Regions from separate parts of the Acidovorax sp. SDU_ACID1 genome, predicted to be linked through region 2. Evidence: riboswitches for the same ligand, from Rfam matches in the RefSeq annotation. Region 2 holds a riboswitch; the other holds the start of a gene.
What was found. A riboswitch is a leader RNA that binds a small molecule or an ion and turns the genes downstream of it on or off. The one in region 2 is predicted to bind S-adenosylhomocysteine.

Region 1 (5,113 bases), 640 kb from region 2:
CTTCTTGTTGGCGTGGAGCTGGCGCACGTGGTCGTAGTCGGCCTGCACCTCGGCCAGGTAGCCGTCCTTGTTCTCGCCGAGCAGGCTCTGCGCCACGCTCACGCTGCGCGAGGCGTCGGGCACGTAGACCACGGGGCCGTCGTACTTGGGCGCGATCTTCACGGCGGTGTGCACGCGCGAGCAGGTGGCGCCGCCGATCAGCAGGGGGATCTTCTTGATGCGGAAGTACTCGTCCTTGTCCATCTCGCCGGCCACGTACTGCATTTCCTCGAGGCTCGGCGTGATGAGGCCCGACAGGCCGATGATGTCCGCCCCCTCGGCCTTGGCGCGCGCCAATATTTCGTGGCAGGGCACCATCACGCCCATGTTGATGACCTCGAAGTTGTTGCACTGCAGGACCACGGTGACGATGTTCTTGCCGATGTCGTGCACGTCGCCCTTGACGGTGGCGATGACGATCTTGCCCTTGCTCGACACGTCCATGCCGGCGGCTTCCTGCTGGCGCTTTTCTTCCTCGATGTAGGGGATCAGGTGGGCCACGGCCTGCTTCATCACGCGCGCGCTCTTGACCACCTGGGGCAGGAACATCTTGCCCGCGCCGAACAGGTCGCCGACGATGTTCATGCCGTCCATCAGCGGGCCCTCGATCACATGCAGCGGGCGGCCGCCGCCCTTGACGACGATGGCCTGGTACGCCTCCTCGGTGTCCTCGACGATGAAGTCGGTGATGCCGTGCACCAGCGCGTGCGACAGCCGCTCGCCCACGCTCTTGGGGTGCTCGGGCGTGCCGCGCCATTCGAGCTTCTTGCTGTCGTCCTTGGCCGCGCCCTTGGCGGATTCGGCGATCTCCAGCAGCCTTTCCGCCGCATCGGCGCGGCGGTTGAGCACCACGTCCTCCACGCGCTCGCGCAACTCGGTGTCGAGGTCGTCATACACGCCCACCATGCCCGCGTTGACGATGCCCATGTCCATGCCCGCTTGAATGGCGTGGTACAGGAACACGGTGTGGATCGCCTCGCGCACCGGGTCGTTGCCGCGGAAGCTGAACGACACGTTGGACACGCCCCCGCTCACCTTCGCGCCCGGCAGGTGCTGCTTGATCCAGCGCGTGGCCTCGATGAACTCCACCGCGTAGTTGTTGTGCTCCTCGATGCCGGTGGCGACGGCGAAGATGTTGGGGTCGAAGATGATGTCCTCGGGCGCAAAGCCCACCTCGTCCACCAGCACGCGGTAGGCGCGCTCGCAGATCTCGATCTTGCGCGCGTAGGTGTCGGCCTGGCCCTGCTCGTCGAAGGCCATGACGACGGCAGCGGCGCCGTAGCGCTTGACCAGGCGGGCCTCGTGCTTGAACTTCTCGATGCCCTCCTTCATGCTGATCGAGTTGACGATGCCCTTGCCCTGGATGCAGCGCAGCCCGGCCTCGATCACCTCCCACTTGGACGAGTCCACCATCACCGGCACCTTGGCGATGTCGGGCTCCGACGCGATGAGGTTCAGGAAGCGCACCATGGCGGCCTTGCTGTCGAGCATGGCCTCGTCCATGTTCACGTCGATGACCTGGGCGCCGTTCTCCACCTGCTGGCGCGCCACCGACAGCGCTTCCTCGTACTGCTCGTTGAGAATCATGCGCGCGAAGGCCTTGGAGCCGGTGACGTTGGTGCGCTCGCCCACGTTGACGAACAGCGTGCCCTCGCCGATGAAGACGGGCTCCAGGCCGGAGAGTTTCATGGGGGGGACGAGGGCAGCGGACATCGGACTCACCTGTGCAAACGGTTCGGGGGGACAGGTGAGCGTCGTTGCGAACGGGGGACGGCCCCAAGCCTGACGGGCCGGTGGACGGCCCGCTGCAACGCTCCTTGGGGGAAAGGGCGATTTTACCGGCTGATCTTGTTACATTGCGCGACAGGATCAGGCGCAGGGCCTTTTCCCCGACACCGACAAGAAGAGGGCAACGATGTTTCGATGGACACGATATGCGGGCGCGGCCATGGCGCTCGCGCTGGCGGCGGGCTGCGGCGGTGGCGACGACGATGACGGCTACGTGCCGCCGCCCACGCCCAAGGTCACCGGCGCCGAGGGCTTCTGGGCCGGCAAGGCCTCCACCGGCTACGACGTGGCCCTGGCTATCCTCGACAACGGCGACACCTGGGGCGTGTATGCCCGCGATGGCGTGATCCACGGCGCGGTGCACGGCACCACCCTCTCGGCCGACGGGCGCCTGCGCGGCTCCGGCGCGCAGTTCGACCTCGCCGGCAACACCGTGGCCTCGCGCGCCTACGAGGGCACCTACGCCATGCAGAAGGACATCCAGATCGGGTTCGGCTTCGATGCGTTCTCGGGCACCTACAGCGCCGCCTACGAGCAGCCCGCGTCCCTCGCCCAGCTGGCGGGCACCTACCGGGGCATGGGCGTGAGCACCGGCGCGGCGAGCATGCCTGTGACGCTGTCAATCTCCGCGAACGGCGCCGTGGCCACCGAGCCCATGCAGGGCTGCACGGCCCAGGGCTCGGCCGCGCCGCGCCCGGGCGGCAAGAACATCTTCGACCTGCGCATCGCATTCGCGGGCGACGCCTGCGCGCTGGGCCACGGGGCCATCGCCACGGGCGTGGCGTACTACGACAGCGGACGCCTGATGGCCGTGGGCCTGCTGCCCTCGCAGATCCAGGGCTTCGCCTTCCTGGGCGGCAAGTAACGCTACCGCACCGGCAGGAACTGCATGAACGTGCCGCCCGCCAGCCCCTGCACATAGCCGATGACGGCGCGGCGGTACTTCTCCGTGGTGACCTGCGCCAGCAGGTCCACGCGCGCGATGATCTTGCCGAACTCGCGCTCGTAGCTCAGGTTGCGCTCGGCGGCGCTGATCTCGTCGGCCAGCAGCAGCGGCGCGCCCGTGGCGGCGCGGCGCTGCGCGAGCATCCACACGGCGACCTCCAGGTTGCGCGCGGCGTTGTAGAGGTGCTGCGCGTCCTGGCCGTCGACCAGGTAGAACTCGGTCTTGCCGCCATGGGCGGTGATGAGCATGTCGGCCACGGCGTAGATGAAGCCCGCCACGCGGTCGCCCGTGAAGTCGGGCGAGAGGGCCAGGGCCAGCGCGTCGATGTCGCGGCGCTGCTGCAGCGCGGGCCAGCCGCTGCGCTGGGCGATGGCGGCACGCAGTTGCGTCACGGCCAGGTCGCGGCTGGCGGCGCCGCCCTTGCGCCACTCAGCCGGGTTGCGGCGGTAGAGCTTGTCGGCCAGGCGGTGGAGGCTTTCCAGGTTCTCGCGCATGGCCACGGTCGCCACGCGGTTCATGTCGGACTGGCCCCATTCCTGCATGCTGGCGTCCGCGCCCTTGACCTCGCCCTTGTGCGTGGGCGCAGGCGTGCCGCAGGCGGCCAACAGCAGGGCGGCGGCGGTGGCGAGGGTGAGGCGGCAGGCGTGCATCTGGGCTGCATTATGGCCAGATCGGCCTGCAACCCTTGTCCATCAAGCGCGGCCAGCTATCATTTTTTCACATTCTTCCTGCTCCAGCGCGCGCAGGCGGCGGTACAGCGTGCGGGGGCTGACGCCCAGCGCCCGCGCCTGCTCGCGGCGCGTGGCCGCGTGGGTGGGGGCGCCGGGCTGCAGCGCGGCGCGCAGGGCCGCGTTCTCGATGCCGCGCAGCGTGGCCCGCGGGGCAGGGGCCGCGGGCGCGGGTGGGGGACTGTCGAACCCGAGGGCGCGCTCGATGGTCTGCGCGGTGACCACGGGGCCGTCGGTCAGCAGCGCGGCGCGCTCCAGCACGTTGCGCAGTTCGCGCACGTTGCCGGGGAAGGGGTGCCGGGCCAGGCGCCGCTGGGCCGCGGGTGCCAGCGCCAGGCGCCGGCCGGGAGCGACGCGCTCCAGCAGCGACGCCGCCAGCAGGGGAATGTCCTGCACGCGCTCGCGCAGCGCGGGCAGCCGGATGGGGAAGGTACTCAGGCGGTAGTACAGGTCTTCGCGGAAGCGCCCCTCGGCCACCAGCGCGCGCAGGTCGCGGTGGGTGGCGGCGACGAGGCGGATGTCCGCGCGGCGCAGCTCGGTCTGGCCCACGCGGCGGTAGGTGCCGCTTTCCAGCAGGCGCAGCAGCTTGACCTGCATGGTGAGCGGAATATCGCCCACCTCGTCGAGGAACAGCGTGCCGCCGTGCGCGGCTTCCACCAGCCCGGCGCGGGCGGCGTGCGCACCGGTGAAGGCGCCGCGCTCGTGGCCGAACAGCTCGCTCTCGAACAGCGTCTCGGGCAGGCTGGCGCAGTCCACCACCACCAGGGGACGCGCGGCGCGGGCGCTGGCCTCGTGCACGGCGCGGGCGGCCAGCTCCTTGCCGGTGCCCGATTCGCCCAGCAGCAGCACGCTGGCCTGCGAGGGGCCGACGCGCGCGATCAGCTCCAGCAGCGCCTGGAAGGGCGCGCTGCGGCCGATCATGCCCGGCGCGCCGGAGCGGCCCTGGGCGATGCGCAGCGGCTCCATCTTCTCCACGAAATAGAGCGGCTCGCCGTCCGCACCGCGCAGGGGGACCAGCTCGATCTGCACGTATTCCTCGCCGCCCGGCGTGTGGTGCAGGTGCAGCACGCGCTCGCGCTGGCCGCTGTGCAGCGAGCGCGCGAGCGGACAGGTCTCGCCCGCCTGGTCGCAGGGCACGGCCGAGTGGTGCGACACCGCGTGGCAGCTGCGTCCAACCACCGGCGCGCCCTGGGCGAACTGGCCGCGGTAGGCGGCGTTGGCGGCCACGATGCGGTAGGCGCGGTCGAACAGGATGTGGGGCTCGGGCTGGGCCTCCAGCCAGGAGGCCAGCAGGGACGGCAGCGCCGCCGGGGGCGCGTCGTCGGGCAGGGAAGGGGCGGTGGTCACGGGCGCTTCGGCGGGAGTGGAAGTGCCACAGGGTGACGCCAGTGGCAGCGATGGCACTTGACTGGCATCAAACCTCGTGCGCACGGCAAGCGTAAACGCCTGTCGGCATTGGTTTTTTTCTGCCGCTCCGGCACGGCGGGCGCTGGCACGGGTCTTGATGTGCAACAGGGCCTGTCCCCCGCCTTGCATTGGAGTTCCGCCATGTCCGCACCCGCTCTGCCACCCGACGCCCAACGGCGCACCCTGATCCACGCCACCGCCGCAG
Region 2 (5,113 bases):
TGCCGCACGATCCAGCGTGCGCCCTCCAGCTTGTCGTGTGCGCCATACCAGCCGTTGATGTGGATGCTGCTCACTGTCGCGTTCATGCCCGCCGCGCGCATGATCGCCACGCACTGGTCGATAGCCTCTTGCGGCAGGTGTGTGAACTCGCTGTGATCGATGGCGATGTCGCACTCGCGCCCCTTTGAATCAGTGGCGCGTCGCGCGCCGGGCACGGTGGCCTCGATCTCGGCCAGCACCTGCTGCATGCGGGAGAAGTTGGCGGTGCGGGTGGGGGCGTCCTGTTGATACAGTTTTGATAGCTGCTCGCGCTTGCCAGGCAATCGCTGGAGCGCTACAGCACCATTTTCCGCGACGATGGCATCCACGGGCCACGCGGCGGCGAACGGCTCGCTCCAGCCCACGGGGCGGCCGGTGATAGGGATGACGTGCAGGCCCGCCGCCTTCAGGTCGGCCAGCGCCTGCAGCGCATCGGGCGTGATGGCGCCCTCGGTGGTCAGCGTGTCGTCGATGTCGGTCAGCACGCCCGCCAGGAGTGGCGGCTGCGGCAATTGCCCAGAGGCCAGGGGCTGCATCAGCTCGCGCTCAGCGCCAGCCCGGCATGCTCGCGCAGCGGGTGGAAGTGGATCTTGGGGAAGCGCTCCTGCGCCAGCCGCACGTCGTAGGGGCTGGTGCAGAGGTAGGCCAGCGTGTACGCCGCATCGCGCGCCATGCGCAGCGGGTAGGCGTTCTCGAACTCGCGCAGCTCGGCGGGCGTGTCGGCTGTGATCCAGCGCGCGCCGGTGTACTGGCAGCCTTCCAGCCGCACATCGCAGTCGTACTCGGTATTCAGGCGGTGCTGCACCACTTCGAACTGCAGCTGGCCTACGGCGCCCAGCAGCATGTTGCCGCCGGCCTCGGGCTTGAAGACCTGGATGGCGCCTTCCTCGCCCAGTTGCATCAGCCCCTGCTGCAGCTGCTTGGTGCGCAGCGGGTTCTTCAGCACCACGGTCATGAACATCTCGGGCGCGAAGAAGGGCAGGCCGGTGAACTGCAGGCTGGGCCCGTCGGTGATGGTGTCGCCGAGCTGCACGCCGCCGTGGATGGTGAAGCCGATGATGTCCCCTGCGTAGGCTTCATCGACCGCTTCGCGGCGCTGGCTCATGAAGGTGACGACGCTGGTGGGGCGCAGCTCCTTGGCCGTGCGCTGCACCTTCATCTTCATGCCCGGCGTGTACTTGCCCGAGGCCACGCGCACGAAGGCGATGCGGTCGCGGTGGTTGGCGTCCATGTTGGCCTGCACCTTGAAGACCACGCCGGAGAAGCCCTCGTCCTCGGGTTGGATGACTTTCTCGACGGGCTGCTTGTTGACGACGAGCGTGCTCTTGCGCGGGCCGGGCGGGGGGGACATGTCCACCACCGCGTCCAGCACTTCCATCACGCCGAAGTTGTTGACGCCGGAGCCGAAGAACACGGGTGTGAGCTTGCCCGCCAGGAAAGCTTCATGATCCCATTCGGCGGATGCGCCCACGGCCAGCTCCATGCTCTCCATCGCGTCGTCGAAGGCCTGGCCGAAGCGCGCGCGCAGCGTGGCGGCGTCGGAGAGCGGGATCACCTCGAAATCCTGCGGGCGCTTTTCGCTGCCGGGCGAGAACACGGTCATGCTCTGCGTGCGCAGGTTGATGATGCCGCCAAAGGTCTTGCCCTGGCCCACGGGCCAGGTGATGGGGCAGCAGGGCATGCCCAGCTCGCGCTCCACCTCGTCCAGGATGTCCAGCGGGTCGCGCACCTCGCGGTCCATCTTGTTGACGAAGGTGATGATGGGCGTGTCGCGCTGGCGGCAGACCTCGATCAGGCGGCGGGTCTGCGATTCCACGCCGTTGGCCGCGTCGATCACCATCAGCGCCGAATCGACGGCGGTGAGCACGCGGTAGGTGTCTTCCGAAAAGTCCTTGTGGCCGGGCGTGTCGAGCAGGTTCACCACGTGGTCGCGGTAGCTCATCTGCATCACGCTGGATGCGACCGAGATGCCGCGCTGCTTCTCGATCTCCATCCAGTCCGACGTGGCGTGGCGGCTGGCCTTGCGGCCCTTGACGGCCCCGGCGATCTGGATCGCGCCCGAGAACAGCAGCAGCTTCTCCGTCAGCGTGGTCTTGCCCGCGTCGGGGTGGGAGATGATGGCGAAGGTGCGGCGGCGGCGGGTTTCAGGGGCGAAGGACACGGCTGGAGCGGGCTGGGGCAAAGGGCGTGATTTTACCGGCGGCTCTATAATCGCAGGCTTTTCCGAGGAGCGTTGCAGCGTCCCCAGCACGGCGGGGCGTGAGGCTCGGAACGATTCACTTGCAACGACGCTCACCCACGCTTGGCCTGTGCGGTGAGTTCCATCCCCCGAGAGCGTGGTTTTTTCACCATTGGAGAAACCCATGAACGCTGCAGCCCGCGAATCCGCGATCGCCGACATCACCCTGGCCGATTGGGGCCGCAAGGAAATCCGCATCGCCGAGACGGAGATGCCCGGCCTGATGGCCATCCGCGACGAATACGCCAAGAGCCAGCCGCTCAAGGGCGCACGCATCACCGGCTCGCTGCACATGACGATCCAGACCGCCGTGCTGATCGAGACGCTGCAGGCGCTGGGCGCCGAGGTGCGCTGGGCCTCGTGCAACATCTTCTCGACGCAGGACCACGCGGCCGCGGCCATCGCGGCGGGTGGCACGCCGGTGTTCGCCATCAAGGGTGAGTCGCTGGAGGACTACTGGGACTACACGCACCGCATCTTCGAGTTCGCAGGCAAGGGCCCGAACATGATCCTGGACGACGGCGGCGATGCCACGCTGCTGATGCACCTGGGCCAGCGCGCCGAGAAGGACGCATCGCTGGTCGCCGGCAACGGCAGCAGCGAGGAAGAGCGCATCCTGTTCGCCGCCATCCGCAAGAAGCTGGCCGAAGACGCCACGTGGTACTCGCGCATGAGCGCCGAGATCATCGGCGTGACCGAGGAGACGACCACGGGCGTGCACCGCCTGAATGAAATGTCCGCCAAGGGCACGCTGCTGTTCCGCGCGATCAACGTGAACGACTCGGTCACCAAGAGCAAGTTCGACAACCTCTACGGCTGCCGCGAGTCGCTGGTGGACGGCATCAAGCGCGCCACCGACGTGATGATCGCCGGCAAGGTGGCCGTGGTGGCGGGCTACGGCGACGTGGGCAAGGGCTCGGCGCAGGCGCTGCGCGCATTGAGCGCCCAGGTGTGGGTGACCGAGATCGACCCGATCAACGCGCTGCAGGCCTCGATGGAAGGCTATCGCGTGGTGACGATGGAATATGCCGCCGACAAGGCCGACATCTTCGTGACCACCACAGGCAACAAGGACGTGATCCGCCACGAGCATATGGTCGCGATGAAGGACCAGGCCATCGTCTGCAACATCGGCCATTTCGACAACGAGATCGAAGTCGCCTCGCTGGAAAAATACCAGTGGGAGGAGATCAAGCCGCAGGTGGACCACATCATCTTCCCCGACGGCAAGCGCATCATCCTGCTGGCCAAGGGCCGCCTGGTGAACCTGGGCTGTGCCACGGGCCACCCGAGCTACGTGATGTCGTCCTCGTTCGCCAACCAGACCATCGCCCAGATCGAGCTGTTCACCAAGCCCGACGCCTACCAGGCCGGCAAGGTCTACGTGCTGCCCAAGATCCTGGACGAGAAGGTGGCGCGGCTGCAGCTGTCCAAGCTCGGCGCGCAGCTCACGGTGCTGACCGACGAGCAGGCCGCCTACATCGGCGTGGACAAGAACGGCCCCTACAAGCCCGACACCTATCGCTACTGATTTGGTAGCTTTCAGCGCTTTTCCAGTAAGCGCTGGAGACCTATTTGACTCATAAAGGATGAGCGCGATGCGCGCAGACGTATTCCTGGTCGAAGGCGGCCATGCAGCCACCCGCTCGCAGGCCCAGCGGCTGATCGCCGCGGGCGTGCAGTGGCGGCTGGCAGCCACGCTGCCCTGGCAGAAGGTGGCCAAGAACGGCGACGACATTCCGGCCGGTGCCGAGGTGCAGCTGCTCGACGCGGCCGAGGCCAAGTTCATCTCGCGTGGCGGCCTCAAGCTCGAGGGCGCGCTTGCGGCCGCGGGACTGGCCGTCTCCGGCCTGCGTTGCCTCGACGTGGGTCAGAGCACGGGCGGCTTCACCGACTGCCTGCTGCGCGCGGGCGCGGCGCAGGTCATCGGCGTGGACGTGGGCCACGACCAGCTCCACGAGCGGCTCAGGGACGACCCGCGCGTGGTCTGCGTCGAGGGCGTGAATGCCCGCGCGCTCACGCCCGAAGGACTGCGCGAAGCGTGCGACGAGGCGCTGTCCGAGCACATCGAGGAGGCCGAGGACAACGACACCCAGCCCCAGTCGCCCTATGCGTGGATGCGCAACGGCGGCATGGTCGACGACGCGTACGACGACAGCGACGACGCCAAGGAGCACGACATCGAAGCCTTCAAGGCCGAGCGCGCCTCCAAGGCCCGCGCGCGCGCCGAAGGCACCGTGCCCACCCGGCGGCGCCGCAGGGCGGGGCGCGAGGACGTGGACATCACGCCCGCGTTCGGCCTGGTGACGGGCGATCTGTCGTTCATCTCGCTCACGCTGGTGCTGCCCGCGCTCGTGCCGCTGCTCCAGGACGGAGGCCACCTGCTCATGCTGGTCAAGCCGCAGTTCGAGCTGCAGCCGGGACAGGTGGGCAAGGGCGGCATCGTGCGCGACGCGGCGCTGTACGCGCAGGTCGAACAGCGTATCCGCGACTGCTGCGCGGCCCTGCCGCTGCGGGAGCTGCGCTGGTTCGACAGCCCCATCGAAGGCGGCGACGGCAACCGCGAATTCTTCATCCATGCAAGGAGAGGGGCATGAGCCTCCCGGTCAGTTTCGAATTCTTCCCGCCCAAGACGCCCGAGGGTGCGGCCAAGCTGCGCACCGTGCGCCAGCAGCTCTATGCGCGCGCGCCGCAGTTCTGCTCCGTCACCTATGGCGCGGGCGGCTCCACGCACGAAGGCACTTTTTCTACCGTGCGCGAAATCCTCGCCGAGGGCGTGGATGCGGCATCGCATTTCTCGTGCATCGGCGCCACGCGGGACAGCGTGCGTGCGCA

Region 1: another riboswitch for S-adenosylhomocysteine. It lies ahead of metH (methionine synthase); the one in region 2 lies ahead of ahcY (adenosylhomocysteinase).

Annotation. Positions count from the first base shown of each region.
Region 1 covers NZ_CP152342.1:4,320,563-4,325,675, forward strand. The annotation lists gene metH (methionine synthase) at 1-1,752, opposite strand, end outside; S-adenosyl-L-homocysteine riboswitch at 1,782-1,864, opposite strand; gene AAG689_RS21245 (hypothetical protein) at 1,955-2,692, shown strand; gene AAG689_RS21250 (hypothetical protein) at 2,695-3,423, opposite strand; gene AAG689_RS21255 (sigma-54 interaction domain-containing protein) at 3,466-4,848, opposite strand; gene petA (ubiquinol-cytochrome c reductase iron-sulfur subunit) at 5,050-5,113, shown strand, end outside.
Region 2 covers NZ_CP152342.1:3,683,734-3,688,846, reverse strand. The annotation lists gene AAG689_RS18135 (HAD-IIB family hydrolase) at 1-575, opposite strand, end outside; gene AAG689_RS18130 (peptide chain release factor 3) at 575-2,200, opposite strand; S-adenosyl-L-homocysteine riboswitch at 2,259-2,340, shown strand; gene ahcY (adenosylhomocysteinase) at 2,403-3,809, shown strand; gene AAG689_RS18120 (TlyA family RNA methyltransferase) at 3,877-4,875, shown strand; gene metF (methylenetetrahydrofolate reductase [NAD(P)H]) at 4,872-5,113, shown strand, end outside.